Regions from separate parts of the Paenibacillus sp. JDR-2 genome, predicted to be linked through region 4. Evidence: riboswitches for the same ligand, from Rfam matches in the RefSeq annotation. Region 4 holds a riboswitch; each other region holds the start of a gene.

Region 1 (7,696 bases), 1.7 Mb from region 4:
CGCGGTTTAATGAGGGAAGTATCAACATCCTCATACGAGATTTGCGGACCTTCAGGCGTCCAGGTTGCTTTTGTTGTTTTGAGGAAGTCCTCGTCATTACGGTCCGGGAAGTCCGGCTTGTAATGCGCGCCGCGGCTTTCGTCACGGAGCAAAGCACCCAGAGTCATCGCTTCGGACAGCTCAAGCATGTTCCACAGCTGACGCGTGAACGCTACGCTGGAGTTGTTCCATTTGAGCGAATCGTTGATATTAATGTTTTGGTAACGTTGCTTCAGCTCTTTGATCTTGTCAATCGTTTGCTGCAGCTTGTCATTGAAGCGTACAACCGTCATGTTGTTTGTCATCCACTCGCCAAGCTCTTTGTGGATTACATAAGCATTCTCGGTACCGTTCATGCCGAGGATCCTGTTGTACTTGTCTTCTTGGCGTTTCTTCTCGCGGTCGAATACCGAAGAGGAAATGTCTTCGGACGATTTCTTAAGGCCTTTGATGTATTCAACGGCTTTAGGACCGGCAACCATACCGCCAAAGATAGCGGACAGAAGCGAGTTCGCGCCCAGACGGTTCGCGCCGTGGTATTGGTAATCGCATTCGCCTGCTGCGAACAAACCAGGGATGTTCGTCATTTGGTTGTAGTCAACCCACATGCCGCCCATCGAGTAGTGAACCGCAGGGAAGATTTTCATTGGAATTTTACGCGGGTCGTCGCCCATGAACTTCTCGTAAATCTCGATGATACCGCCAAGCTTAACGTCAAGCTCCTTCGGATCTTTATGCGACAGGTCAAGATAAACCATGTTCTCGCCGTTGATGCCAAGCTTGTCGTCAACGCAGACGCTGAAGATCTCGCGAGTAGCGATATCGCGCGGAACCAGGTTGCCGTAAGCCGGATATTTCTCTTCAAGGAAGTACCAAGGCTTACCGTCTTTGTACGTCCAGATTCGGCCGCCTTCGCCGCGAGCCGATTCGGACATCAGGCGCAGCTTGTCGTCGCCAGGAATAGCCGTTGGATGGATTTGGATAAATTCGCCGTTTGCGTAATGAACGCCTTGCTGGTATACGGCAGATGCCGCAGTACCTGTATTGATAACGGAGTTCGTTGTTTTACCGAAGATGATACCAGGACCGCCGGATGCGAGAATAACGGCGTCGCCGACGAAAGTATGTACTTCCATCGTACGCAGGCTTTGTGCGGAAACACCGCGGCAGATGCCTTCGTCATCCAGTACGGAGCCAAGGAATTCCCAATGCTCGTATTTCGTTACGAGACCGGCTGCTTCCCAGCGGCGAACTTGCTCGTCCAATGCGTACAGCAGCTGTTGGCCGGTTGTTGCGCCCGCGAATGCCGTACGGTGATATTGCGTACCGCCGAAACGACGGAAGTCAAGCAGACCCTCAGGCGTACGGCTGAACATAACGCCCATGCGGTCCATCAAGTGGATAATGCCAGGTGCAGCTTCGCACATTGCTTTTACCGGAGGCTGATTCGCGAGGAAGTCGCCGCCATATACGGTATCGTCAAAATGCTCCCATGGGGAGTCGCCTTCACCTTTTGTATTTACAGCGCCGTTAATGCCGCCTTGCGCGCAAACGGAATGGGAACGTTTCACCGGCACGAGGGAGAACAGATCCACATGCACGCCCGCTTCCGCCGCTTTAACGGTTGCCATAAGGCCGGCAAGACCGCCGCCAACGACGATAATTTTATTTTTAGCCATAACGTTTCGCTCCTTGTCTAAATACTACTAACCGATATTGGTCAATGCCAATGCGGCACTTGCTGTTTCCTTGAACTCGTCACCCATAAATGCTACCAGGGACAGGATGAACAGCGCAGCTACAAGCACAAAGATAACCATGCAGATATTCGCCGAAACCCGTTGGGCTTTCGGAGATACCGTAATACCCCAGCTGATCAGGAATGCCCAGAGGCCATTGCTGAAGTGGAATACCGCAGCGAGAATACCGATGAGGTACAGAATGAACAAAGCAGGGCTTGTTGCAATGTTATGCATTGTCGAACCAAGCTCTTCATGCGTTACATTGCCAAGCGCTACCTGCACGCGAGTCTCGAACACGTGCCAGATAATAAAGATAAACGTGATTACCCCCGTGATACGCTGCAACGTAAACGCCCAGTTACGCTCATATTTGAAACGTCCCGAGTTGAGGTTCGATTGATAAGCCATATACAAACCGTAAACACCGTGGAACAAAATCGGCAGGTAGATGCCGAAGATCTCAAGCAGTGTTACGATAGGCAGGCCGTTAATAAAATTAACCGCTCTAGTGAAGCCTTCAGGCCCACGCTCATACGCCTGAAAATTGGCCAGGGCATGCACGATGATAAATCCACCCAGCGGAATCACCCCAAGCAGAGAGTGAAGCTTGCGCCAGTAGTACGAATTTCCTTTCATTAATACTTCTCCTTTCCAGACTGTGGTCGCTCCATGACATTTTTTACTGTTGACAAACCATTCTACATTGTACCCCCGGCTTTAAAGTCCGTCAACAAAAGTCGACACCATTTGCGAAAGTTTCATTTCTCGACTTTTATTGCATGGGGTCCCCGCAAAGTATTAGGATTAAACTTCGGAGCTTAAAAATTGTGAACGTTCCGTGTATGCCACTCTTTTAATCCTACTCCTTTTGAGCTTATAATGGAATTGCATATTTATTATAATTTATTATAACCAATTCACATAAGCGATCGAGGAGACCAAAAATGATCGAAGAATTTCATATGTTTGCTGCTATTGTGGAGCATTCCAGCATGAATAAAGCAGCTGCCTTGCTTAATTTGTCCCAACCGGCCTTATCCCGCAAAATAGCAAAGCTTGAAGAAGAAATAGGCGCCAAACTGTTCGAACGCGTCGGCAAGCGGCTTGAGTTGACCCGCGTCGGACAATTGACTTACGAGTACGCCGTCAATCTGCGCAAGCTGCACCGCCGCTATATGGACTCCGTTGCTGAATTTACCGCCGCGGGACGAACCTCCATTACGATAGGGGCTAGCTTAACGACGCTTCAAACCACATTACCCGATTTCATCAAGACGCTAAACGCCAGTCATCCGGAATTCGATATCAAGGCCGTAACCGGCAAAACCCACGAGATTGTCACGCTTGTCCGTGACAATAAAGCGGATATTGCCATCGTCGCCTCCATGATTGAAGACTCCCAGCTTCATTGCGTGCCGCTGTTTGACGATCATCTGCTCCTCGTTATCCCGACCAGCGTAACCGTTACGCACGAGGAGCCTCTTTCAATAGAAGATTTAAACGGACTGCCGATGATCTTGTTCTCCAAAGGAACGTGGTACCGTAAGCTGACCGACGAAGTATTCGCCAAATACCAACTTCAGCCGGATGTCCGGATGGAGATCGACTCCTTCGAGGCTATCGTCCGTCTCCTTCATACCTGCCGCGCGGCAACCTTGCTCCCGCATTCCTATATGCGCAAACAATTATTAGCCGACAACGAGCTTGTCGTTGTCCCAATCCGTGAGCTGGAAGAGACCAAGCGAACAACTTGTCTTATCCACAACGATCCTTCCGATCTACATCCGGCGGTTCGGCGTTGGATTTCAGAGTTGGGTCAGTAGGGGTCGCTCTGTGTCTTTCGCTCTTGTGTCTTTCGCTCTTCTCGCTCCCGCAAGGGAGGACAGTGGTAGCGCTTTTTAGCGCTTCACTGTCCTTTATCATTCCCTCGCAGGGGGAATGGATGGGTGCGGCGCGATGCGGGAAAGGGGTATCTCTGGAGGAGCGCAGCGTTCGCCTTTGTCACTTCCTTTGCTACCCCTATGTAAACCCAATTCAAAGCAAAGGAATGACAACAGCGGCCGGAAGAGATACCCCGTCCCGCCGAGCCATCCCGCCCCATCCATTCCCCACCTCAGCAGCGAACAAACAAAAGGACAATGAACGCTAACCGCGCCCACTGTCCTTATCATCACCTGATTATGGTTTCTTCAAACTGTTCAATCTGGTCGTTTGTTCCGATCACGACCATAACGTCCTTTTCCGTCACCACATCTGTCGCCGTAGGAGCAATAATTATACCGGAAGGCTTGTTAATGGCTACGATGCTGCATCCGAATCGGGCACGCAAATTCATATCTTGAAGCGACTTGCCGTTCAGGCATTTGGGTACCGAAAGCTCGGCAATGGTATACTCCTTCGACAGTTCGATATAATCAAGCAGATTCGGGGAGACAAGCTGATGGGCAACCCGAATGCCCATATCCCGTTCCGGATAGATGACGCGGTCGACGCCAATTTTCTCCAGCACACGACCATGCAGCTCGCTCATTGCTTTCGCTACAACCCGCTTCACGCCCAAGTCCTTCAATAATATAGTCGTCAGTATGCTGGCCTGAATGTCATCGCCAATCGCCACGACTCCGCAGTCAAAATTACGAACGCCTAGTGATCGCAGCGTCTCTTCGTCCGTGCAATCCGCCGATACCGTATAGGTCAGCACATTGCTCATCTCCTGAACGGCTTCCTCATCCCGGTCGATCCCCAGCACCTCATAGCCCAGCTTAATGAGCTCTCTACCAAGACTAGAGCCAAACCGCCCCAAACCTACGATCACAAATTGATTGTTCTTCATTCTTGCTCCCTATTCCCCTATCCAATCGTAATTTTGCCTTCCGGATACCGGTACAGCTCTCTCTCTGTTTTTGGTCCAAGCGCGTAAGCAAGCGTCAGAGGACCAAGCCGGCCGGCGAACATCGTTAATGCAATGACCATTTTCCCAAAAAACGTCAACTCAGGCGTAATACCAATCGTGAGGCCAACGGTGCCAAACGCCGACGTTGTTTCGAATAAAATCTTCAGAAACTGCTGGTCTTCCGTAGTGGAGAGCAGCATCGTTACAAATATCACCAGCGTGAGCGACAGCATCGTAATCGTCAGCGCCTTGAAGATCCGGTCCTTCCCAAGCCTGTAATGGAAAAGAACGATATCGTCCCGCCCGCGGATCATCGCGATAACCGCCCCGACCATCGTGGTAAAGGTTGTTGTCTTGATTCCCCCGCCGGTCGAGCCTGGCGAAGCGCCGATAAACATCAGAATAACGGTAAAGAATACGGTCGCCTGCCGAAGCTGGGTATAATCCAGCGTATTGGCCCCTGCCGTTCTTGGCGTAACGGACTGGAAGAAGGCAGCCAGGATCTTTTCGCCCCAATGGAGGGATCCAAGCGTATTGCTGTTCGAAAACTCGAAAATAAAGATAACAAGGGCGCCAGCGGCAATCAGAATGCCTGTCGTCGATAAAACAACCTTACTGTGTAGCGAGAGCCGTTTGTTTTTCCGGAAATCCAGCAAATCGGCCATAACAACAAAGCCTAATCCGCCAAAAATAATTAGCAGCATTGACACGATATTAACAAGCGGGTCGCCTACATACATCGTTAAGCTGCGGAAATGGCCGAAGATATCAAAGCCCGCGTTATTAAAGAAGGATATCGAATGAAAGAGTCCAAACCATGCCGCTCTGCCAAACGGCATATCGAAGGCAAATCGAATGGCAAACAAAGCAGCGCCAACCAGCTCAATCGTTAAAGAGTAAAAGATAACCCTGCGGATTAATCGGACGATGCCCTCCATACTCGTCTGGTTCATCGCTTCCTGCAGAATCAGCCTCTCCTTAAGCGAGATCCTCTTGCGCAGCACAAGAGCAATCAGCGTTGACATGGTCATAAAGCCTAATCCGCCAATTTGAATCAGCGAGAGGATGACGATTTTGCCAAAGGTAGAGAAGTATGTACCCGTATCGACAACAACAAGGCCGGTCACGCAGGTTGCCGAGGTTGCCGTAAACAACGCATCAATAAAGGGCAGTCGCGAGCCGTCGCTTGAGGCGATGGGCATCGACAGCAGCACGGCCCCAATGACGATAATCATCGCAAACCCAAAGACAAGTATTCTTGGAGGCGACCATCTCAGAATATTGAAATATTTAGCCATTCTTCTCTCCTTTATAGGGGCCATTCAACATTTAGGCATAAAAAAAAGCACGGGAACTCCCATGCAAATGAGTCCTGTTCCACACAGCCTGCGAGGTTAGCTGACGGATTCGGGCCTGGAAAGGCAGCCCTATTCAAGCGGAATGCTCGAAATTCACCCCATGCTGGCGGATTGCTCCGGACAGCGGTTTGGTTCCCCCGTTTTCAAAAAAGAAATTCGGCTGATACGATTCGATTAATATGACGTAAACGATTATACGCCCAAACGACGGAAACGATCAAAATGAGCCTAAGCGATAATTAAGCTGAATTCGTTCAAAAACAGGCAATGTTATAAAGCAAATGGTCACTTGCTGGCTGCAAGTCCTTATTTCACCGCTTTCCGTTGGCATACTCTACTTTCGCCTGCATTGGATAAATCAGGTTAATAATGGTATTGTTACTGTAGCGAAGCATCGTCTGAATTCGAAATGGAGGTTTTGTATGATCCCTTCCATCGCTCCTCATGATTGGAAAAGGTTTCTCTGGGCTGCTGTTGCAGGCGCAATTATTTTCATCTTTACCCAGTTCGGCCCTGCAGCCGGGGACCAGCTGTTCTCAAGCTCAACACCTAAAGTGATTGCAAAAAGCGAAGCCGAGTCGACCGCGAAGAAGTTCGTCCAGGAACAATTCGGCAAAACAACCGTAGCCGCCCATACGATTTACCAGACCGACAGTCTGGCAAACGGTTATTTCTCTAAGGAAGAGCTGTTAGGAAAGTTCGAAGATAAATATGACGCCAAGTTTCCAACCGATACGTTCCAGGTCAATTTGGATCTGGAAGACGGTACAAAAGCTTATGTCTACGTCCATATGACAAACGGCAGTATTACAGGCTGGCATTGGCTTGGCGGTCAATCTGCCGGAAATGCTCAGGTTCAAACGTCAGCGAAGGCTTTTGCCGAAACAAAAGGGTTCCGGTCTGAAGAATTGGACAGCTTGTACATGAATGACCAAGGAGACGCTATTCTTCATCCAACCGGTTATACGCTTGGAGACGCTTCTCTTGAGCTTACTATCGGCGTCGGCCTTATTGATGATAAAGCTGTGATCACCAGGTACAAGCCAGCCTTCCAAGCTCCGGCAGATTACGTCTCTTATGTGGAAGGCCAGAAAAAAACGGGCAGCGCGCTGTCTGTTGTGAGTCTGGCGTACATGTGCTTCATCTCCCTTGTCTTATCGCTTATTTACGCGATTCTGTACAGGGGACACACGACCTTTAAACGCGGGATATTTATCAGCCTGGTGTTTATCGTGTTCTACATTTATAACAATCTCAATGTTCTCGACGGTATCATGGCAACCTTTGGCGAGCAGAGCCGTTCGGATGCCGAAATGAAAGCTACTGTTCTGATTACCGTTGTGCTGCTGATTCCGGTTGGGCTCGCCGTTTACTTCGCCCTTGTCGCCGGTGACGGAATGTGGCGCTCGCAAAAACGCCCCTTATGGCCGGGATTCCGCGAGCGCGGCTATGGCGATCATGTATGGCGCAGCGTTGGCCTCTCCTATCTCTTTGCAGCAATTATCCTTGGCGCGCAAGCGGTCATTATGGTCGCCATGAAGTTTCTTGCAGGCTCCTGGGCAACCAGCGATGCTACGCAATCTCCGTACAATACGGATATGCTGTGGCTTATGCCGATGATGGCCTGGTGCGCTGCAATCTCCGAAGAGGCCATATTCCGGTTG
Region 2 (7,696 bases), 1.0 Mb from region 4:
CGCCTTGCCTGCGCTGCTTCCTCCCTTCGGCGGACAGCGGCGGCCAAACCTGCGATACGATTGGCGTTATCGCGCCCGTTGTTGATATTGTCGCTTCCTATCAGGCGGTAGAAGCGCTTAAATATTTGGTTGAAGCGGATCAGGCCAGGCGGAATAGCCTGGTTACCTTCGATTTGTGGAGCAACTATTACTACGAAATGAAGCTCGGAGAGGCGAAGACAGACTGCCCTTGCTGCCAGTTGAAGGAATATCCGGCACTTCAGGTGACGGAAAAGGATTCAACGGTGTCCTTATGCGGCCGAAGCACGGTTCAGATCAGCGGACATGGACCTCTGGATCTGGAGCAATGGCGCAAACGGCTGGAGCCGGCTGCGGTGAAGGTAGAGCTTAACGCTTACCTGCTTAAAGCCGAGCTGCCGGAAGGAGAGCGGCTGGTGCTGTTCCCTGACGGCAGGGTGCTTGTGCAGGGGACGGAGGACCTTGTCCGCGCTAAGACGCTGTACGCGAGATATATCGGATATTGATCATAGAGGAGATGAGAGCTGGATGAAGGATTTTCGTCTGTATGCGATCACGGGAGAGCAATTCCATCCCGGCCGCGACATGCTGGAAGTGATGGAGGAAGCAATCAAAGGCGGCGTGGATATTATTCAGCTGCGGGATAAGGACGGCAGCCCGGAAGAAGTGCTGCGCAAGGCGAAAGCGCTGCGGGAACTTACGCGTAAATACGGCGTTACGTTTATCGTCAACGATTATATCGATATCGCGCTGGAAGTAGACGCCGACGGCGTCCATCTCGGGCAAAACGACGTTTCGCTCACGGAAGCAAGACAACGCGTCGGAGATAAAATCATCGGCATTTCCACGCATGCGATTGAAGAAGCATTGCTTGCCGAAGAGCAAGGCGCCGACTATATCGGCGTTGGGCCGGTATTCCCGACGAAGACGAAGGTGGATGTCGTTGATCCGGTAACGGTGGCATACGTCCGGCAGGTAGCGGAAAAGGTTAATATTCCTTTTGTCGCGATTGGCGGAATTAAGCTGGGCAACGTGGATGAAGTACTTGCGGCGGGAGCAACAAGAATTTGCGCGGTGAGCGAGATTGTCGGAAGCTCCGATGTCGCGGGCACCTGCCAGGCGTTCCTCCGCAAGCTGGAAGGAGCGGGAGAGTCGCATGCTGCTGATCGTTAATGGCGAGTCCCAAGAGCTGGATGCCCGCACGATCGGGGATGTCATTCTTCATTTTGGGCTGGAAGGGCGTCCGGTGGTCGTTGAAGCGGATGGCGAGATTATTGCGAAGGAACAGTGGCCGGAGACGGAAGTAAGGCCGCAGATGAAAATAGAGCTGGTTCATTTTGTAGGGGGAGGCTGAGCGTAGGATGAAAAAGGATGTATGGCATATCGGGGGACATGAGCTCACCTCGCGGTTTTTTATCGGGACGGGATTATTCCCGAGCCCTTACGTGCAGAAGGAAGCGATCCGGGAATCGGGAGCGGAGGTGCTGACCTTTGCCATTCGCCGGATTAACCTCGCTTCAACCGAGGATGACTCGATTCTGCAGCATGTGGAAGGGGAAGGATTCCGATTCCTGCCGAATACGTCCGGCGCAAGCACGGCCGAAGAAGCCGTACGCATTGCCCGGTTGGCAAAGGCATCGGGACTCAGCGATTGGATTAAGGTCGAGATCAGCGCCAATGAGCGTACGCTGCTGCCCGATCCGCTGGAGACGCTGAAGGCAACGGAAATTCTCGTAAAGGAAGGCTTTACGGTCCTTCCTTACACTTCCGATGATCCGATCCTGTGCAAAAGGCTGGAGGAAGCGGGGGCGGCTGCCGTTATGCCGGGAGCGGCGCCTATCGGTACGGGGCTTGGTATTTTGAATCCGTATAATATCGGCCTGATCGCGGAGGAAGCGAAGGTGCCGATTATCGTGGACGCGGGCCTAGGCTCGGTCAGCGACGTGGCGCAGGCGATGGAGCTTGGCGTGTCGGGCGTTTTGATGAATACGCCGGTCGCCAAAGCGAAGGATCCGGTTGGCATGGCGCGGGCGATGAGGCTCGCGATTGAAGCGGGCCGTCTGTCGTATTTGTCCGGTCGGATCTCGAAGAAGCGTTACGCATCGGCAAGCAGCGGTCATGAGCAGTTTATTGTGAAATAACTGGCCGATTATTTAATAGAAAGCTGGTCTAACCATGGGAGAAACGATTGTCATTATGGGCGGAGGCGTAGTTGGGCTTTCCTGCGCTTTCGAGCTGCAGAAGCGCGGGCATCAGGTTATTGTCCTGGAGATTGGCCGCTGCGGCGGGCAGGCTTCCGGCGCTGCGGCCGGGATGCTCGCACCCTACTCGGAAAATGTAGAAGGGCCGGATGATTTCTTCCGTTTGTGCCGGGAAAGCCTGCGGCTGTATCCGTCCTGGCGCGACGAGGTCCGGCAGATATCCGGCCGTACGTTCGAATATACCGATTCGGGCAGCCTCTATATTGCCTATCACGAGGCGGACCGTCTGGCGCTGGAGGGGCGTCGCCTCTGGCAGAACGAGCACGGATCAAGCGGCATTGTGCTGGAAGGGGAAGAACTGTTCCGCCAAGAGCCGATGTTGTCCCACGAGGTGAAGGCCGCTCTCTACACGCCGGAGGAAAGCCATGTCTATGCGCCGGATTACGTGTTGGCGCTTGAGCAGGCATGCCGCCTGACCGGTGTTCGAATCTTCGAGCAGTTAGGTTCGGTAACCGTTGATAAGTGGCGCGAGGATGTCGTTGTTACCGCCCAGACGGGGTGGAGCTTTACCGGCGACCGGCTGGTCGTCTGCTCCGGCGCCTGGGCACGGGAGCTTGAGGATGTATTCGGCATCCGTATTCCGGTGTACCCGATCCGCGGTCAGATTTGCGCTTATGAAGCGGAAGTAAAGCCGGTGCAGCATATGGTGTTCTGCAATCAGGGTTATTTGGTTGCAAAAGAAAACGGCACGCTTGTATGCGGGGCTTCCGAGGATGTGGCGGGCTTTGACACAACCGTTACGGAGCGGGGAATCGAGCGGCTGCGCAAGTGGAACAAGCAGGCGTTCCCGTTTCTCGCCGGGCAGGAGCCGTTTCACCGCTGGGCAGGCCTGAGGCCTTCCACGCAGGATGGATTCCCATTGCTTGGACCGGTTCAGGAATCGGGCGGCCGCGTCATTATGGCGGCGGGCCATTACCGCAACGGTATTCTTCTCAGCCCGGTTACGGCACAGGTTGTGGCCGATTATATCGATAACGGCAGCAGGCTGCAGGCGTTTGCGCCGGAACGGTTTTCCTACTAAACGATAAACGGGGTGAAATAAAAATGGACGAATACATAAACGGCAATGTAGCCCGGGCTTTGACGATTGCCGGCTCGGACAGCGGCGGCGGAGCAGGCATTCAGGCGGATTTGAAAACGTTCCAGGAGCTTGGTGCCTACGGGATGTCCGCTCTGACGGCGATTACCGCGCAAAATACGCTTGGCGTGCAAGGCGTATTCCCGCTCGCCAAGGAAGCGGTAAAGGCGCAGATTCACTCCGTCGGCAGCGATATCGGCGTTGACGCTTTAAAGACCGGCATGCTGTTTAGTGCCGAGATTATCGAGGAAGTAGCCGAGGCGATTGCTTTCTTTGGCTGGAAGAAGGTTGTGGTAGACCCGGTTATGATCGCAAAAGGCGGCGCATCGCTCCTGCAGGTAGAGGCCGTCCGGGCTTTAAGCCGCAAGCTGCTGCCGCTCACGATGATTATTACGCCAAACATTCCGGAGGCCGAACACCTGACCGGGATGGCCATCCGCAACAAGAACGACAAGCTTGAGGCGGCGAAAAAGCTGTCCAGCCTCGGCGCCCGTTATGTCCTCATTAAAGGCGGGCATGAAGCAGGAGCTGATGCGGTGGATCTGTTATACGACGGCAGCGGCTATAGCGAGCTCTCCGGGAAACGAATCGTTACCGAGCGTACGCATGGCACCGGCTGCACCTATTCGGCTGCGCTCACCGCGGGTCTCGCTCAAGGGCTTGATATCGAAGAAGCCGTTCGCCAGGCAAAAGCCTATATTCAAGCCGCCATTGAAGACGGCATTATCGTCGGCAGCGGACATGGCCCAACGAATCATTGGGCATATCGCAAGAGAGGACTAGTCACTAAATAGTGGGACAAGATCCAGTCCTAATTCCGCGCTCCCCATCATACATATGATTAAGAGGAGCGTGAGTAAGGTGGAGGATAACAAAGTCAAGCGTTATTATCAGCTTAAGCAAAAGCAGAAGGAAATCGAGCAGGAATTATCCGAGCTGCGCGGTGAAATCGTGCAGCATTGCGCCGAGCTGGAGCTCTCCGAACTGGAGGTAGGCAGCTACAAGTTGAAGATTGTTTCCCAAGAGCGCAAGGAATTTGATGAGAGCAAGCTGTTTGCCGCTCTTCCCGATCCTGATGTATGGCGGCTGCTCTCGAAGCCCGATACCTCCAAAATCGCCGGTCTCATCAAGCTGAACGTTATTTCGGAAGAAACCATTAAGGATACGTTTTCGGTTAAGCACTTATTTCTTCTTCAAGTGGATAAGAAGTGACCGCAGAGATATAACATAACCCCGTCCAACCTTCCTTCGGAAATTGGGCGGGGATTTTTATTGATTAATTGTTGACAATATTAAGAATTGTGAGATAATTACAATAAGCTTAGTTCTCGGCGTTGCCGAGAAGCGGGGAAACCAATCTTTTGGGGCGAATCAGCCGGTTATCGGCTGTAGGGAACCATCTATCCCGAGTCCGTCAGCTAACCTCGTCAGCTTTGAGATGGGTCTTTTGCGAATAACATTGCAAACGATAGACCCTTGAAGGGTCTTTTTCTGTTTTAAAGGCCCAAAATGCACACAGACCATGATCATGCTCTGTGTTGCTGGGGTCTTTTTTTTTCATTTTTCGTGGAGGTGGGATGGACTTCCCGGCATAGGTGATGCTTTTAATAACCTTTTGGAGGGATGCGAGATGGTACAACCAATGGCCGATAACGGTAGATCGGCAGGTCTGTCGGAGGCGGAAAGAGAACGGCTTAAGAAGCATTTTCGCGTCAATGATTATTACTTAAACCTGATTGACTGGGATGATCCGAAGGATCCGATCCGCAAGCATCTGATTGCGGCCGCGGGGGAAGCGCCTCACGGGATCCAGGAGTTCACTTGGGAAGCTGCCGGCTGCAAGCATATTTATCAATCGATGGTTCTTCTCCCCGTGTCCCAGGCAGCGGAAGGAATTGCCTACATTGCCGAACATAATGAGATTCATAAGGTTGTGCTGACGGGAGATAGTCTGATGTTAGGTATTGCCAAGCTGACTAGTATTATCGAGCAGCTGCGGGATATCGAGCATATCGGCACGATTAGATTGGATTCCAGAATGCCCGTTCATAATCCAATGCGAATTTATGAGGACCATGCATTATTAAAGATGTTAAGTCAGTTCTCGAGTCCGGAGAAGCGGATCTATTTGATGACTACGATTAACCATCCGAGAGAATTAACGGCCGAAGCGAAGAAAGCCTTTAATGCCCTTCACCAGGCGGGAGTTGTCGTTCTTAATCAAACCCCTATTGTCAAGGGCGTTAATAATGATCCTCTTCTGTTAGGCAAGCTGATTGATCAGCTGTCCCAGGCTGGGGTTTCACCATATTCCTTTATCATTAACCGTCCTAATTCTTCTTATCCTGAGTCTAGCCTGTCTCTGCAAACGCAGTTCTCTATCGTTCAGCAAGCAAAAGAACTAACCGCGGAGCTAGGGAAGCGGATCAGGCTTTTGATGGCTCATGATTATGGCAAGGTTGAATTGTTGGATATAGAAGGCGGCAAAGCCTACGTGAAATATCATCACTATCAAGAAGAAGGAAAAGGCCGTTTTATCATGCTGGACTGTCCTCCTGAAGCATCGTGGCTGGAGGATCTGTCGGAGCATGATGATCATATGGTCTATCTGCCGTCCGGTCAGCCTGCAAAGAATAAATAAAGGATGTTCATAAGCCAAAGGAGAAGTAAGAAGGGATCGCATTTCACATCCCGGGAGGCTTCTGTTAATGAGAGTATACAGCCAGGAAATTGTGAACGCTCTGCAGGCTCAGCAGGAAGAAGCAAACTTGAACGGCACGCAGGTTATTGTAAAGGTTAATCCGGAAGAGACAAGGGCCGGTTATCTGGATCCCTACGAGCTTCAGCTTATTAGGAAATGGGCCGGGGAACAAAAGGTTGCCCCAGCCCAGCCTCCGTCGCCGGAGGAGCAGCTTCAGCTTATTCGAGATTCCATGGGATTTCCGAACCGTAATTTGAATACGGTGGAGATTTACACCGGTTATGAACGCGTAAAGCTTGGCGACAATGAGGTTGGCCTATGGCGGTATTACCCGCGCAAATCGATGCGGAAGCCTAACAAACCTTGTCTCATCTATATTCACGGCGGCGGCTGGATCGGCGGTACCGTGTTTGCGGTGGAGAACCCTTGCCGGCTGATCGCCGAGCTGGCCGATGCCGTTGTCTTTAATATTGACTATTCATTGGCTCCGGAGCATAAGTTCCCTAACGGGTTTAACGACTGCTTTAATGCCGTTCAATATATTTATGAGCATGCCGAGGACTACGGCATCGACCGGAACCGGATTGCCGTAGGCGGCGACAGTGCCGGCGGCAACCTGTCGGCTGCCGTAGCAGCCAAGGACCGGGATTTAGGTACGCGTATGGTAGCCCAGCAGGTGCTGATTTATCCGTGCGTTACCTTCCTTAACGGGGTGAACGGTTATCAGTGGGAGCTGTCCCAGTTCGAGATGGCGGATGAACAAAGAGCTATGATTGATCCCATGCTGGGGATTGGACGGCCTACCGAGGCTGATCCGGAAGTCAGAAAAGCATGGGAGCTTTATCTGCCTCGCGAAGAGGACGTACGTAATCCTTATGTCAGTCCGCTTCTGGCTGACAGCAAAGATCTGCCGCGCACGTTGTGCGTTGGTGCGGAATTTGACGGGCTGCGCATTCAGTCGGAAGTATACAGCAGGCAGCTTGCGGCCGCCGGCGTTCCGGTGAAGACAATCCGGTACAAGGGATGTACGCATGCTTTTATCGACCGTCTGGGCTTTGTGCCGCAGGCAGAGGATTTATGTATTGAAATTGCAAATGCTTTGAAAGCACTATAATAGAAGAGATAGTTTTTCCAAGCCCGTTCTTCCTTGATGGAAGAACGGGCTTTTATCGTTAATCCTATGTGAAAAATGAAAAATCAGGATTATAGCATAGTTGATAGCACGCAACAAGTAAGAAAATACTCATCATAGACTCATAGGATTCTCAGAAAGTGGTTAAGACCCAAGAAACGCCTAGATTACAGCATTCTTAACGCTTTCATTTACCGCTCGTTGCCAATTTTTGCGGGTGTTCTTGGGGTTCTGAGCCAATTTATAATAGCCCTATCACGATGATAGGGAGTGAAGAACAAATGAAATTCATGACAAAAATCGCGATGCTATTGGTGGCTATCGCATTACCGGTAACAGCGCTTCTTCATACGACAGCGGATGCAGCGATGTCTTCGGACGCGAAAAGAGCGAAGGTTGTTCAAACTGCATTAAACTTAAAAGGTAAAGTCAATTACGTGCATTGGCAAGACCGTCAAGAGAAAAAAGCCCCTTACGCAACAGACTGCTCCGGTTTCACGGCGCTT
Region 3 (7,696 bases), 350 kb from region 4:
CGTCCGACGAGCTGAAGGTGAGTCTCGAGCAGCTTCAGGCGGATGCCGATGCGATTTTTACAACCAAGCCGTTTGATACCGCCCTGGATGACGAGGGACTTGTCGGCCGGATTACCGGGCCTGCGGGTATTGGAGTCGATGCTACGTCATTGTTCAAAGGAGCCGACGTGTCGCTCCTGATCGCCACTACTCTGCTTGTTCTTATCATTCTTTTATTGATCTACCGCTCGCCTATTCTTGCTCTTATTCCGCTTGTTGCTGTTGGCTTCGCTTATGGCCTTACCGGTCCGATTCTCGGCTGGATGGCCGATGAAGGCTGGATCTCTTACGACTCGCAAGGACTATCCATTATGACCGTCTTGCTCTTTGGCGCAGGAACGGACTACTGCCTCTTCCTGATCGCGCGCTTCCGCAGCGTACTTACGGAGGAATCGGATAAAAAACAAGCCCTGCTCAAAGCGCTCGGCGACTCCGGCGGCGCGATCACGATGAGCGGTCTTACGGTCGTCATGTCGCTGCTTGCCCTGCTGCTCGCGCAGTACGGGGCGATTCACCGCTTTGCCGTACCGTTCAGCTTGTCGATCCTCATTATGATGATCGCCAGCGTAACGCTTGTGCCCGCCCTGCTTGCCATTCTCGGCCGCGCTTCCTTCTATCCGTTCGTACCGCGTACGCCGGAAATGCAGGCTGCCCGCGCCGCGCGCAAAAACAAACCGTTGCCCGCTCCAAAAACCAAGCCGGCCTTTGGCATCCGGTTGGGCGAAGCGATCGTTAAACGGCCTAAGACTATTGCCATTACGACGCTCATCGTGCTTGGCATTACGGCGGCATTTTCGTCCCAGATCAAATTTACGTACGATACGCTGTCTTCTTTCCCTAAAGATATGCCTTCCCGCGAAGGATTTACGTTGATTGGGGAACACTTCGCGGAAGGCAGCCTGGCGAAGGTTCAAGTTCTGGTGAAAACGGACGGCAAGGACTTGCCGCTTGATCAGAAGCTTGGAGAGCTGGCGAATATAAGCAGCGTTTCCGAGCCTGCGGCCAATACGAAGGATTCGAGTATCGTCTCCTATAACGTGGAACTGGCGATGAACCCGTATTCCATCGAGGCGCTCGACATGATTCCGACGATCCGCACGGCTGCCGAGCAGTCGCTTACGGATGCGGGCATCACCGATGCTTCCGATAAAGTGTGGATCGCAGGCGCTACCGCCGAGCAATACGATACGCGCCATGTCACTAATGGCGATGCCTACCGGGTGATTCCGGTTATTATCGGAATGATTGCGCTGTTGCTGCTTGTCTACCTGCGTTCGTTTGTTGCGATGCTGTATTTGATGGGTACCGTCCTTCTCTCCTACTTCAGCGCGCTTGGAATCGGCTGGCTCGTGCTGCACTATCTGTTTGGCGCGGAAGCGATCCAGGGTCTTATTCCGCTTTATGCCTTTGTCTTCCTTGTAGCGCTGGGCGAGGACTATAACATCTTTATGGTGTCGAGCATCTGGAAGAAGAGCAAAACCATGCCGCTCAACCGCGCCATCGTGGAAGGCGTCGCACAGACCGGCGGCGTCATCACTTCGGCCGGCGTGATCCTCGCAGGTACCTTCGCCGTTCTGGCGACGCTGCCGATTCAGGTGCTTGTCCAGTTCGGCACCGTAACGGCCATCGGCGTCCTGCTCGATACGTTTATCGTCCGCTCCTTCCTTGTGCCGGCGCTGACGGTATGGATCGGCAAAGGGGTATTCTGGCCGTCGAAGCAACGGTCCGCTTCCGTTAAGGAAGTCGAGTTGTAACCCCTGAGCCGGGTGGTGCAGTTATTAATGTCCTTAACGATGCGCGGCATCGTTAAGGACATCAAAAAAGCCTCAGTCCCAACGGGACCGAGGCTTTTTGCTATTTTTTCAAATGGTACGGCACGGTGGTGATGATAACGTCCTTGCGGTACAGGAGCTGGGCACGGAGCATCAAGCTCGTTTGGTTGTGCAAAATGTTGTGCCAGCCCTTCTTCGGAATAAACTGCGGAATAATGACGGTTACCTGGTAATTGTTCTCGCTCGCTTTGCGCTGCACCGTATCAATGAACTTGAATAGCGGATTCGAAATCGAACGGTATGGCGAGTGCAGGGTCACCAGCCGGACATCCGGTTGGAATTTTTCCCACTTCTCTTCGAAGATCGTTTCATCCTCTTTCTCGAAAGGCACGTAAACGGCAATGATTTGTTCGGGCTTGAGCGACTTGGCATAGAGTATCGAGTGTTCTACCACATGCGTAATCCCTGAGACCGGCAAAATCATTACATTGCCCACAATCGGCATCACCGGCTCGCAGGTCGCAAGGCGAAGCTGCTCGCCTACTGCCTCGTAGTGCTTCTTGATCCGGTGAAACACGAAGATAATAAGCGGCAGGAAGATCAGAATCGACCACACCTGCTCGAACTTCGTCAGGAAGAACATCATCGATACGATAAAGCTGATTAATGCTCCGATAGAGTTGATGATGAACTTGCCGACCCAGCCCTTTGGCCGCTGACGGAACCATTTCACCAGCATGCCCGTCTGCGACAGCGTGAACGGTACGAACACACCCACCGCATACAGCGGGATAAGATGCTCCGTTTTACCCTGGAACGCAATGATCAGGATAATGGACAGAACGCCCAAGCTGATAATGCCGTTCGAGTAGCCGAGACGGTCACCGCGGACCGTGAACATTCTCGGGATGAATTTATCCTTCGCCAGGTTAACCGCGAGCAGCGGGAAGGCCGAATAGCCGGTGTTCGCCGCCAGTATAAGGATAAGGGCCGTTGTACCCTGGATAAAATAATACATGGTATGACGACCGAATATGCTCTCGGCAATCTGCGACACGACCGTTACTTCTTCTTTCGGCGCTACGCCGTAGTAATACGCCAGGAAGACGATACCCGCGAACAGAACGGACAGCAGACCGCCCATGGCCAGCAGCGTCTTAGCCGCATTGTTGGGAGCCGGATCCTTGAAGTTCGGGATTGCATTCGAGATGGCCTCGACCCCGGTCAGAGCCGAGCTGCCGGATGCGAACGCGCGGAGCAGCAGGAACAGGCTGATGCCCGCAACCGGCGTGCCAACGGCGGTGTGAAGCTGCGGCGATACATCGCCGGAAATGATTTTGTATAACCCAACGCCCACCATAATAAAGATCGCGAGCACAAATAAGTAAACGGGATAAGCAAGGATAGACGCGGATTCGGTCACGCCCCGCAGGTTTAATATCGTAATAAAAAGGACAAACACGATAGAGATCAGTACCGAATGCTCGTGCAGGCTTGGAAAAGCGGACGTGATTGCGTCCGTACCCGCCGAGACGCTTACCGCTACGGTCAAAATATAATCGACCAGCAGGGCGCCGCCTGATATGAGTCCCGGGAACACCCCGAGATTTTCCTTCGATACGACATACGCTCCCCCGCCATGCGGGTAGGCAAATATAATTTGCCGGTAAGACAAGATAAGTGCCGTTAACAAGACCAGCACCCCGACACCAATCGGAATCGAATACCAAAACGCCGCTGCGCTAACGGTCATCAAGACGAGCAAAATCTGCTCTGGCCCGTAAGCAACGGATGATAAGGCATCCGAGGACAGGATCGCAAGCGCCTTCGTCTTAATGAGCTTCTGTTCCCCTAATTCCGTGGACTTGAGGGGACGCCCGATCAGTAATCTTTTGATAAGAGTAAACACACAGGTCACCGCCAACATTGAAGTTAAACATCTAATACCTGGATACTTGGCTACTCGAACACTTATCAGTGCTAATGTAACCACCTTTGCTTTTTTCTACGCATAGAAAAAAGACCGCAGAGTATCCTCCCGCGGCCCGTAAATAACCGAAGTTCACCCTCTCTATCAACGCTTACAAGGTTAGCTGACGGATTCGGGCGTCTAGAGTCGCCCTACGGCTTGCTGCCGCAATCATGCGGCCGGCTTGCCGATTCACCCCGGCGACAAGCATGAACGTTCCTGCCTATCGCAATTGGTTCCCCTGCTCTCCGTTTCTAACGGAAACTCAGCGAATATGAACATATGAAGTTTTGCAGATTTGATCATAGTCCTCTTCCCCCTTTTCTGTAAACCACGATATAAACGCGAAAAAGGGCAGATTAGTCCGTTTTCTATTCATGAATGCGGATACATAATTGGTTCGCTCTCGGAATGTCCGAAATAAACCGCCATGCTTTCTTTTACCTTGCAATCGGCAGATAATCCCTGATATAACAGTGGAGATTGGCTATTATCTGTTAGGCATGCTCTATTAAAGGTGTTGTCAGCAAAAAAAGCGCGAACCTGCCGATGGCTGGCCCGCGCTTTTTTTGTTTTTATTTCGTAAGGCGGAACGATTTCGCTTCCGCATCGCGGCTGTTAGGGCCTACAAAGACATGGAATTCGCCTGCGTCGCTCTTCAACTGCAGATCCGCGTGGTAATAACGAAGCTGCTCCTCGGTAATCTCGAACGTCACCGCCTGCGTCTCGCCCGGCTGGATAGCCAGCTTGCGGAAGCCTTTCAGCTCCTTCAGCGGTCGGACAACCTCGCCGGCAAGATCGCGTACGTACAGCTGGACAACCTCTTCGCCGGCAGAAGCTCCCGTGTTTGTCACGTTAACCGATACCCGAAGCGTATCTCCCGCGTTCATAACGTCCGTCGACAGACTGGCTTCGCTGTACGAGAAGCTCGTATAGCTCAGACCGTAACCAAACGGCAGAAGCGGCGCATTCGGCATGTCCAAATATTTCGAGACGTAACGCTCATTGGCATTTTGAAGCGTAAGCGGACGTCCCGTATTGTAGTTGTTATAGTACACCGGAACTTGCCCAACGGAATAAGGGAAAGACATGGTCAGACGTCCGGACGGGTTCACGTCGCCGTAGAGCACATCCGCGATCGCATTGCCGCCTTCCGTACCCGGGAACCAGACCTCGAGAAGCGCATCCGCTTCTTCGATGACGCCATGCAGATCAAGCGGTCTGCCGTTGAACAGCACAACCACGATCGGCTTGCCAAGCGGCTTCAGCTTCCGAACAAGCTCCAGCTGCGCCTCTGGCAGACGAATGTCGCCGCGGCTTCCCGCTTCCCCGCTCATCTCGGAGCTTTCGCCCAGCGCCAATACGATTACGTCGGCTTGCGATGCCGCTGCGACCGCTTCCTGAAGCTGCTCCTCGGTCACGGCGTCGATGTCTGAACCTTTCGCTACCGCAACGATATCCGCAGCCTTATGGGCAGATAGACCCGCATGAAGCTGCACCGTTTCCTCTTGCTTGCCCCAGATCGACCAAGGACCCAGAATATCTCCGCTTTCGGCAAACGGCCCGATGAGCGCAAGCTTTTGCCCGCTGCGAAGAGGAAGAGCCTCCCGTTCGTTCTTCAGCAGCACGAAGGACTTGGCCGCAATCTCGCGTGCCGCAGCCCGGTGCCCGGGCGACAGCAGCACTTCCTTCTCCCGTTCTTCGCTTGCGGCGCGGTACGGATTCTCGAAGAGACCCAGCTTGTCCTTCAGCTTCAGAATACGGAGCACGGACTCGTCAATCAGCTTGATATCCACTTTGCCTGCTTCTACAAGCCCCTTCAAATGGTTCGCATAGTGGGAGGTCATCATCTCCATATCGACGCCGGCTTCAATCGCCTTCAGCGCGGCTTCCTTGCCGTCTGCCGCAACGCCATGGGGAATCATCTCCCCTACCGCGCCCCAGTCGGAGATCAGCATGCCGTCAAAGCCCCACTCGTCGCGAAGCAGGTTCCGCATCAGCCACTTGTTGCCGGTGGCCGGGATGCCGTCGACCGTGTTGAAGGCCGTCATCACCATCTCGCAGCCTTCGTCCAGCGCGGCTTTATAAGCCGGCAGATAAGACTCGCGAAGCTGTCTTTCCGACATGTTGACGGTATTGTAATCGCGTCCGCCCTCCGCTGCGCCATAAGCGGCAAAATGCTTCACGCATGCGGCAACGCGGTCCATATCGCCTGCCAGGTCATCGCCTTGGAAGCCGCGGACGAAGGCACGCGCATATTCGCTGTTCAGGTACGGATCTTCGCCCGTCGACTCCATCACGCGGCCCCAACGCGGGTCGCGGACAAGGTCCACCATCGGCGCAAACGTCACGTGAATGCCCGTAACGGCCGATTCCTTGGCTGCAATCGCGGCGCTTTTCTCCGCCAGCTCCAGGTCCCAGGTACTGCCGATCGCCAGCGTCACCGGGAAAATCGTACGGTAGCCGTGGATAATATCCGCCATTAGAAGCAGAGGAATGCCGAGGCGGCTGTTCTCCATGTATTTTTTTTGCAGGGCTATCGTTTCCTTCGCGCCAACGGCGCTCAGCACGGATCCTGCATTGTTCACCATATTTTCCGTAACGCCCATCCAGGCCAGCGGCCCCGTCAGGTTAGCGTCATCTTCGCTGAGAAAATTAGGGGTAAGCTGCATGAGCTGAAAAATCTTTTCTTCCAGCGTCATTTGCTCAAGTATTGCGGTCATTGATTGTTTCGTCACGTGGACAAACCCTCCATTTGAATCGGATGATTTCTTGTACTATTCCATTATACCGATTGCCGCCGGGCAGCAATATGTCGGGAATAGCCGAAAAACTCTACAATCTGGCTGTTTGGGTTCGGAACAGACGCTTGGCGGTTGCCGGGCATTATCGCTGCGCAAAAGACATGCTCCTTCGATCGCTGTTGTACCCTGATTTCCTCGAATATACCGCTACAGCGGTTGAAATCCGGGTACAAAGGCGAGCGCTGCGCTTCTCAGCGAGCATGTCTGTTGCTCCGCTCCGGCCTTGCCGCTCTTCATCGGTTCAATCTGCCAGGCCAGATTGTAATTAGTGCAGGATAAATGCCGCTTTCGCGCTGCCTGCTCAAGCTATGTTGTATAAAGTGCAGGATATTCGCCTTCCTAAGGACTTTTTAGACCAATTTGGCGGATTATCCTGTATTCCGTACAACGTAAGTCTTAACACTGCCCCTTCGGGGCTATTTATGTTGCACTCCGTACAACGTAGACCAAGTGGATCCCCTTGCTCGTCTGCCAGTCTAAACCTATTCATTCGTCCGACCAAGCGACCTTGTCCATTTCTTATATTGCTCCAACCTGGGCAGCATTGTATGATCGTAATATAAAATGGGTTTATATTCCATATGTCTGGAGAGGGTAAAATGAGCGGATCAACGGCAGAAGCCAAAATTACGGGTTCATCTACCGTTTTGCTGGTTAAAGATATACAAGAGGCCTCATCATTCTACCTCAATCTCGGGTTTACATACGAAGAGATTGGCGGACATGTCCATGTAACAAGAGAAAATATAACCTTTATTCTGCACCCTGCCGTAAACAAGGATGACGTGCGGCCAAATTCTGCTGTGCAAGGCGGCTTATACTTTGATGCTTTTGCTTACACGGATGCCGTTGACTTGCTGGCGGAAGAGTGCTTGGCTAAAGATGTCGAGATTGTTAACGGCCCTAACTACTCGGAGCATTGGAGTGAATTTACCATTAAAGACGCTGATGGATATCGGATCGCATTTGGAGGAGGCGTCTCCGCCCGGCCGGAATAAAAAATTTAGTTTAGCAATGAAACTTTTCGATACACTCATCCGTCTACATGGTGACTTCAATTCCCGAACTTATACTAGGAGGCCACCCATCATGAGAAAACCTTTTAAAATGCT
Region 4 (7,696 bases):
ATCAGAACTTATCGCTCAATCCTACGAAGATCTCGGGGTTATGCGGCCGTCTTATGTGCTGCTTGAAATATGAGCATGACAATTACGAAAGCGTGCGGGAGGAGCTTCCTTCCGTTGGCAAAATCGTCGTCACGTCTTATGGCGAAGGCAAAGTAACGGGCATCAACGCTTCCACGAAGTCTGTGTACGTGCAGTTGTTCGATGTGTCGGGTAAACCGAAGGAGCTGCCGCTCGACGATGTGGTTGTGAAGGAAATTTGAACGACTACGTTTGAAAGCTCTGGGGTGAAAGCTTGGAGAACAAAGAAATCTTTAATCAAATGGATGAATTAGAAAGCCGGATGGGTGATTTCCACGTTCATCTTGGCGTTCTGAAGCAGCGGGTCAAAGAACTGCTGGAGGAAAATCAGCAGCTAAGCATGGAAAATGAACAGCTGCGCAAAATATTGAAACGTGAGACATCGCCGAAGCCAAAGACAGCTGCAAACCGCCAGGGGGGACAAGCCGTCCAGCCTGCCCGTCGGGAGGTTGCAGTACATGCGGAGGAAGATACGGTTAACGATACATCGCAGCAAGCCGGTCTCGTCGGTGAGGCGCATGATAATTTGGCTAGGCTGTATCATGAAGGATTCCACATTTGCAACGTATATTACGGGCATTTGAGGACAGAAGGAGATTGCTTGTTCTGCTTATCCTTCCTCAATAAATAATAGAACATTGTATGTATGCCGTCCTTGTCTATGAAGGGCGGTATCTTTATGTCAGGGGAGTTAGGTCAAAGGTGCAGGAAGTAAAGCTGGAACCAAATGAACGAATTGATGATTTGATGACGGAGACGGGGCTCCATATCATTCAAAGCCGGGAAGTATTCAGCTTCTCTCTGGATGCGGTGCTGTTGTCGAAGTTCGCAACCATTCCAAAGCGTGGACGGATTCTTGATCTTTGCACAGGAAACGGAGTAATCCCGATGCTGCTGACAACCAGAACCGATGCACGAATTGATGCGGTTGAAATCCAGCCAAGACTGGCCGATATGGCAAGGCGCAGCGTAGCTATGAATAACCTGTCGGAGCAGGTCTCTATTATTGAGGGGGACCTGAAAATATTCATGAAAGAAGCGGGCAATGGTATTTATGACGCCGTAACGGTCAATCCTCCATACATGGCGGTAAAAGCAGGCGATTCCAACGAGAATGATCATTATGCAATCGCCCGTCATGAAATACATTGCACGTTGGATGATGTCGTTCATGCCTGTGCAAGGCTTGTCCGTTCGGGAGGAAAGGTGGCTATGGTTCACCGTCCTTCGCGGTTTATCGATATTATGGAGACGATGCGAAAATACCGGCTTGAGCCAAAGCGCGTGCAATTCATCCATCCCAATGCGCAAGGAGAGGCCAATATGGTATTAATAGAAGCAATACGCGACGGCAAGCCGGAGCTTAGGCTGCTGCCGCCGGTCTTTGTATATGAATAAACAACTTTGCGGACGGGAGAGAGCAAGGCAATGATACAAATTCAAAAAAGCTTTAAAGATCAAGCGAATAATGATTATGGTATCCTATATTTGGTAGGTACTCCAATCGGCAATCTGGAAGATATGACTTACCGGGCAATCCGGACGTTAAAGGAAGTGCAGCTTATTGCGGCTGAAGATACGAGGCAGACCCGCAAGCTGCTTACGCATTTCGAAATCTCCACAAGATTGGTAAGCTATCACGAGCATAATAAGCAGGCTAGCGGAAGCGAGCTTATCCGTCTATTAATAGAAGGGCAGTCTATTGCGCTTGTCAGTGATGCAGGCTTGCCTGCCGTCAGCGATCCAGGAGCTGACCTTGTTAAGGATGCCGTAGAAGCGGGTATTAAGGTAGTACCTATACCAGGAGCAAATGCGGCATTATCGGCCCTGATCATATCGGGACTTCCGACCGACCGATTCGTGTTCACGGGATTTCCCCCACGGGATAAAAAACCGCTTGCCGAATGGCTGACTCGTCTTGTCCGTCAAGAAGGGACGCTTATGATGTACGAATCTCCCCATCGTCTGAAGAAGACGCTGGATGCCATGCTGGAGCACTGGGGCGACCGGAGGATTGCAATGGTTAGAGAGCTTACTAAGCGCCATGAAGAGGCCGCACGCGGTAGCATATCCGAATGCCTTGCTTTTCTCGAGGAGAATCCCCCCCTAGGAGAGTATTGCCTCATTATTGAAGGGGCGGCTGCAGGAGCTGGAGATTCAGGAGATAACGGAGAGACCTGGTGGGCATCGCTTGAACTTGAAGAGCATGTAGCCCATTATGAGAACGAAGGTATCGATCGCAAAGAAGCAATAAAAAAAGCGGCTCAGGATCGGGGTTTACCAAAGAGGGAAGTCTATAACGCAGTTAATCGATAGATTACTGCGTTATTTGGGCAAAAAAAAGACCTTCCTGGCCGGGTTCTAGCACAGGAAGGCATCAAGGAGTATAAAAAGGTTAGAATTAACAAGTTGGTGTATTTCTATTATAACCTATATTTCTTATTTTGTCACAGGAGAAGGCATTTCAGATAAACAAATATGGCAAACAATTTTGCCTTTGAAGTAAGATACGTTCTCTGCATTGCCGCAGAAGATACATGCAGGCTCGTATTTTTTAAGCATAATACGCTCGCCGTCTACATAGATCTCCAAAGCGTCCTTCTCGCCAATACCAAGCGTACGGCGCAATTCAATTGGAATAACAACGCGACCCAATTCGTCGACTTTACGTACAATACCAGTAGATTTCATCATGATTTTGTTTCTCCTCTCAGGAAATCACATTTCGTCACTATTCGACATAGTTTTTCTTTTTATGGCTACTATAATACCAACGATTCCCATAATAGTCAACCGAGAAAGTCTTTGATAGACCTTACTAGACCGTTATTTGCGGGAATTTGACTCTATAGCAAGGTCATATTAATCTTACTATAGAATACAACAGCTTCGACAATTTGGAAACTATATTACGACAGTATTCGACATTCTATCAAAGTTTTGTGTCGAAACCATGAACAAAGGAGTTGAAAGGGCGAATGAATCAGCAGCTGACCGAAGAGAAAGTTTTTAAGGATCCGGTGCACAAATATATTTACGTGCAGGATCAGACGGTGTGGGATTTGATCAATACGAAGGAGTTTCAGAGGCTTAGACGAATTCGCCAGCTCGGAACCTCTTATTTGACGTTTCATGGCGCAGAACACAGCCGTTTCTCCCACTCCCTTGGGGTTTATGAAATAACGAGGAAAATCATCTCTCAATTCGAGCGCAACGAATACCCGGGCTGGCCAATGGAGGAAAGACTGCTGGCTCTCTGCGCCGCACTCCTTCACGATGTTGGCCACGGGCCTTTTTCTCATTCGCTCGAGCAGGTATTCGATACTCATCATGAGCAGTGGACCTGCGCGATTCTGCTGGAGGATACGGAAGTTAACCGCGTGCTGCGCCGCGTCTCGGAGGATTTTCCGGAGAAGGTAGCCTCGGTAATCAGCAAGACGTACCCGAACCCGATCGTTGTAAGCCTGATCTCCAGCCAGATGGATGCGGACCGAATGGACTATCTGCTGCGTGATGCTTATTTTACAGGGGTCAACTACGGCAACTTCGACCTGGAACGGATTTTGCGCGTCCTGCGCCCTGTTCAGGGCAAAATTGTCGTAAAAGATAGCGGGATGCACGCCATTGAGCATTATTTGATGTCCCGTTACCAGATGTATTGGCAAATATATTTCCATCCGGTTACCCGGAGCTCGGAAATTATTTTGAGACAGATTACGCGCCGTGCCAAGGAGCTGTACGACAGCGGCTACGCCTTCTCATGGATGCCGGGGCCAATTAACAGGCTGCTCGACGGCAACATTACGGTGCCGGACTATTTGAAGCTGGATGAGGCTTACATGCAGACAATCTTCTCTTTATGGACCGAGGAGAAGGATGCTTTGCTCGCCGAGTTGTGCGACCGGTTCCTCAATCGCCAGCTCTACAAATACATTACGCTTGATGATCCGGGGGATTCTTTATTGGAAGAGGCGGCTCTGGAGTTCATCGCGATCGGTCTCAACCCGGACTACCATATGGAAATCGATTTCCCGTTTGACCAGCCTTACGACATTTATCGCCCGGACGCGAAAAAAGGCGGGAAAGAGGATAAAGCGCCGATTCTGCTGCTAAGCGATGATAACAGCTTAAGCGAAATATCGGTGAAATCCGACATTGTCCGTTCTATCAGCGGTCTGCACCAAGGTCAGTATCATGTCTATTATCCGATTGAGCCACTCCTTGCCGCTGCTGACCGGTTAAGCCCGGCAGTCCGGAAGTTGTTTAAAATTTAACTTTTTATATAGAAGGAGCTTGCAGCTAAGATGATATCTTTATTCGACACACATACCCACCTGGACTCTCCGCAATTCGACAATGACCGTGCCGAAGTTATCGAAAGGGCGCGTGCTGCCGGTGTCGATTTAATGATCAATATCGGCTTCAATCGCGAGACAATCCCAACGACGATGGAGCTCGCGGAAAAATACGATTTTATTTATGCAGCGGTTGGCTGGCATCCGGTTGACAGCGTTTTTATGGAGCCGGGTGACCTGGAATGGATCGAGCAGCTTTGCTCACATCCGAAGGTTGTAGCCATTGGTGAAATCGGTCTTGATTACCACTGGGACAATTCCCCAAAGGATGTGCAGCACCGGGTATTCCGGGAGCAGATCCGCCTTGCCCGGAAGCTGGGTAAGCCGATTGTCATTCATAATCGGGATGCGCATGAGGACATTGTCCGTATTTTGAGAGAAGAAAAAGCATCTGAAGTTGGAGGAGTTATGCACTGCTACTCGGGCAGCTGGGAAACGGCCAAAATGTGCCTCGATATGAACTTTTATATTTCGTTCGGCGGACCGGTCACTTTCAAAAATGCAAGGGTACCGAAAGAGGTGCTTGCGAAGGTTCCGCTTGACCGTCTTCTCATCGAAACGGACTCCCCGTATCTGTCTCCTCATCCATTTAGAGGAAAGAGAAATGAGAGCGCTTATGTGTCTTTGGTTGCAGAGGCAGCAGCGGAAATAACAGGAAAATCCAAGGAGGAAATTGCAGTTATTACAAGCGCAAACGGTAAAAAATGTTTTGGTATTGTTTAAAAATGGTCTAAAACCGCTGAAATAAAGACTATAGCGGCGATAAAACTCTTTTTACTTGTTGGAATCGACCATATTTGCCTCCAGAATCCTAAAATTTCGTTAAAATCGTCTTTTAACGCATCTTTACAATTCCGTGGTCAGGAATGTATGATTTTTCTCAGAGCTTTAACTTTTGTATTGGATTTCCAGTTTGCGCTTAATCTCCGAAAGCCGGAGAGCGGGGGAACCAACGCCAGCCGATGCATGCTTAAGACGTCATGAAGTATCGTGCTGCGTATGAATTCTTCAGGGGTGAATTTTGCGGCGATTGCCATGAGCATTCGTTCCGCGGATAGGGCAGCTCTCTCGCCCGAACCCGTCAGCTAACCTCGTAAGCGAATATAGAGAGCGATCAACCTCGTGTATTCACCTTTTCCTGAATGTTTGATTACCCAGGAAGCCACGATCAGATCCTCTGTCGAAGGCTTCTTTTTATTTTCGATTTTGATTATTCGGAAATAGTCTTTACAGGGTAAATCTTGGAGGTGGGAGGCCGTAACACTGGAGCGTGCTTGTCACGCCAATATACTTAATAGTCGCGTCAATAGTATCATGCGTAACAGATTGGCGGCGGGGCTATGAAGGAGGACCGATAGAAGTGGGCATGATCCAGGCTAAGGGGACCCATGGGAAGCGATCATCCAGCATGACTTTCGCAATGCGATGGAAGCATGAAAATTTGCGTTTAATTGTTCTGAGTGCAATTATCTCAATCGCTATGACTTTCATGTTTTTGGTGTTGTTGTACGGATCGGCTGATAAGAGCGTATCCGTAGTAGTGAATGGACAAGAAACTGTTGTAAAGACAAAACAATGGGTCCTGCAACGCCTACTGGATGAACAAGCTATAACGGTTGGACCCTATGACGAGGTATCTCATCCTCTGAATGCGTCCATCAAAGACGGAGACCGCATCGAAATCAAATACGCGGTTCCGGTTACCGTAAAAGCAGATGGCAAAACATCGACGGTGTACACGACAGAGAAAACAGTACAGGCGGCGATCGGGAAATTAAATATTCCTGTTCGCGATCAAGATAAGGTTACCCCGTCTCTCGATTCTCAGATTTCGAAGGCATTGACGGTTACCGTTACCCGAATCGATACCAAGGTAGCAGAGAACGAACGGACTTTGCCGTTCTCGATCGTGAAGAAACAAGATCCAACCCTTGAGAAAGGGAAGGAGAAGCTGGTGCAATCCGGAAAAAACGGTCTCGTTATCGAGCGCGTGGAGAAAAAGTACGAAAATGGTGTTCTTGTCTCCTCCAAGCTGGTCGACAAGGTCGTTCAGAAGCATACGGTCAGTCAGGTCGTAGCGATCGGCTCCAAGAAGGACGTACATACGCTCTCGGCTACGAGCACGGCCTCGTATACAAAGAGCGGCGTAACGTTTAAGCCGAAGAAGGTTCTCAAGAATGTAACTTTAACCGCCTATTCGGCAGGTATAGAATCTACGGGCAAGGATGAAAGTCATCCAGGATACGGCATTACGGCTTCCGGCGCAAAAGTGAAGGAAGGCCGTACGATCGCGGTGGATCCGGATGTTATTCCAATCGGCTGGTGGGTGTACATTGAAGGTATCGGCTTCCGCAGAGCGGAGGATACAGGCAGTGCGATCAATGGCAACAAGATCGACGTTTACTTTGACAGCACAAGCTATGCCAATAAGTTCGGCCGGAAAAAAGGGTATACCGTATACGTGCTTGGGCCAACCAAGCCAACCGCAAGCTAATGGTTTTCTGCTATCGTATTTCATTGTTAAATATGCCATTATAAGAAGAGGCGCTGCCTCTTCTTTTTGTGTGCATGGAGATGCTAAGCAGGCTGCATAATTATTGACGGTGAAAGAAGAGCGAAAGTTGCTGCTGTAGAAAGGAATGTTCGCTTGTGATTAAGGAAATTATTGTGGTGGAAGGCAAAGACGATACGGTTGCCGTGAAGCGGGCCGTTGAAGCGGATACGATTGAAACAAACGGTTCTGCGGTTGGCGAGGAAGTGCTGCGCCGGATCGAGCTGGCGATGGAACGCAGAGGCGTTATTATATTTACGGACCCTGATCATGCGGGCGAAAGAATCCGCAAAATTGTCGCGCGGCGCGTGCCTGGCTGCAAGCATGCTTTTCTGCCGCAGGAGAAGGCGATGTACAAAGGCGATATCGGCATTGAGAACGCAAGCCCTGAAGCGATTCGTCAGGCGCTCTCCGAGCTTCGGACGGAGATGGTGGCCGGAGAAGGGGATATTACCTGGGAGGATCTGATGGAGGCGGGACTTATCGTCCATCCGGACGCGGCGAACCGCCGTCTTCAGATGGGTAAGCTGCTTGGGATCGGGTATGCGAACGGCAAGCAGTTCTTCAAACGGTGTACAAGCTTCCGTATCTCCCGAGAAGAGTTCGCGGAGGCTCTGCGCACGATGGAACAGGGACAGGAGTGAACGATGTGAGCGGAAACGATATGAAGGCGATTGAAGTGGCAACGCCCAAACGCACCAAGGAAATTATC

Evidence for each region. A riboswitch is a leader RNA that binds a small molecule or an ion and turns the genes downstream of it on or off. The one in region 4 is predicted to bind cyclic di-AMP.
Region 1: linked by a shared signal. The riboswitch ahead of PJDR2_RS24205 (TrkH family potassium uptake protein) and the one ahead of PJDR2_RS00145 (3D domain-containing protein) in region 4 are both predicted to bind cyclic di-AMP.
Region 2: linked by a shared signal. The riboswitch ahead of PJDR2_RS27105 (hypothetical protein) and the one ahead of PJDR2_RS00145 (3D domain-containing protein) in region 4 are both predicted to bind cyclic di-AMP.
Region 3: linked by a shared signal. The riboswitch ahead of PJDR2_RS01750 (APC family permease) and the one ahead of PJDR2_RS00145 (3D domain-containing protein) in region 4 are both predicted to bind cyclic di-AMP.

Annotation. Positions count from the first base shown of each region.
Region 1 covers NC_012914.1:5,528,534-5,536,229, forward strand. Annotated here, with positions in the region: gene sdhA (succinate dehydrogenase flavoprotein subunit) at 1-1,718, opposite strand, end outside; gene PJDR2_RS24190 (succinate dehydrogenase cytochrome b558 subunit) at 1,746-2,417, opposite strand; gene PJDR2_RS24195 (LysR family transcriptional regulator) at 2,726-3,604, shown strand; gene PJDR2_RS24200 (potassium channel family protein) at 3,952-4,614, opposite strand; gene PJDR2_RS24205 (TrkH family potassium uptake protein) at 4,632-5,972, opposite strand; cyclic di-AMP (ydaO/yuaA leader) riboswitch at 6,043-6,204, opposite strand; gene PJDR2_RS24210 (CPBP family intramembrane glutamic endopeptidase) at 6,455-7,696, shown strand, end outside.
Region 2 covers NC_012914.1:6,189,011-6,196,706, reverse strand. Annotated here, with positions in the region: gene PJDR2_RS27140 (thiazole biosynthesis adenylyltransferase ThiF) at 1-524, shown strand, start outside; gene thiE (thiamine phosphate synthase) at 547-1,191, shown strand; gene thiS (sulfur carrier protein ThiS) at 1,175-1,372, shown strand; gene PJDR2_RS27125 (thiazole synthase) at 1,380-2,159, shown strand; gene thiO (glycine oxidase ThiO) at 2,194-3,300, shown strand; gene thiD (bifunctional hydroxymethylpyrimidine kinase/phosphomethylpyrimidine kinase) at 3,324-4,151, shown strand; gene PJDR2_RS27110 (hypothetical protein) at 4,219-4,569, shown strand; cyclic di-AMP (ydaO/yuaA leader) riboswitch at 4,666-4,804, shown strand; gene PJDR2_RS27105 (hypothetical protein) at 4,988-5,998, shown strand; gene PJDR2_RS27100 (alpha/beta hydrolase) at 6,066-7,172, shown strand; gene PJDR2_RS32170 (C40 family peptidase) at 7,472-7,696, shown strand, end outside.
Region 3 covers NC_012914.1:374,687-382,382, reverse strand. Annotated here, with positions in the region: gene PJDR2_RS01755 (MMPL family transporter) at 1-1,793, shown strand, start outside; gene PJDR2_RS01750 (APC family permease) at 1,894-3,720, opposite strand; cyclic di-AMP (ydaO/yuaA leader) riboswitch at 3,874-4,061, opposite strand; gene PJDR2_RS01745 (glycoside hydrolase family 3 N-terminal domain-containing protein) at 4,356-6,503, opposite strand; gene PJDR2_RS01740 (VOC family protein) at 7,184-7,582, shown strand; gene PJDR2_RS01735 (stalk domain-containing protein) at 7,674-7,696, shown strand, end outside.
Region 4 covers NC_012914.1:22,226-29,921, forward strand. Annotated here, with positions in the region: gene PJDR2_RS00110 (PSP1 domain-containing protein) at 1-260, shown strand, start outside; gene PJDR2_RS00115 (initiation-control protein YabA) at 293-709, shown strand; gene PJDR2_RS00120 (tRNA1(Val) (adenine(37)-N6)-methyltransferase) at 826-1,476, shown strand; gene rsmI (16S rRNA (cytidine(1402)-2'-O)-methyltransferase) at 1,507-2,394, shown strand; gene PJDR2_RS00130 (AbrB/MazE/SpoVT family DNA-binding domain-containing protein) at 2,518-2,772, opposite strand; gene PJDR2_RS00135 (HD domain-containing protein) at 3,057-4,352, shown strand; gene PJDR2_RS00140 (TatD family hydrolase) at 4,383-5,156, shown strand; cyclic di-AMP (ydaO/yuaA leader) riboswitch at 5,340-5,549, shown strand; gene PJDR2_RS00145 (3D domain-containing protein) at 5,794-6,927, shown strand; gene rnmV (ribonuclease M5) at 7,083-7,628, shown strand; gene rsmA (16S rRNA (adenine(1518)-N(6)/adenine(1519)-N(6))-dimethyltransferase RsmA) at 7,649-7,696, shown strand, end outside.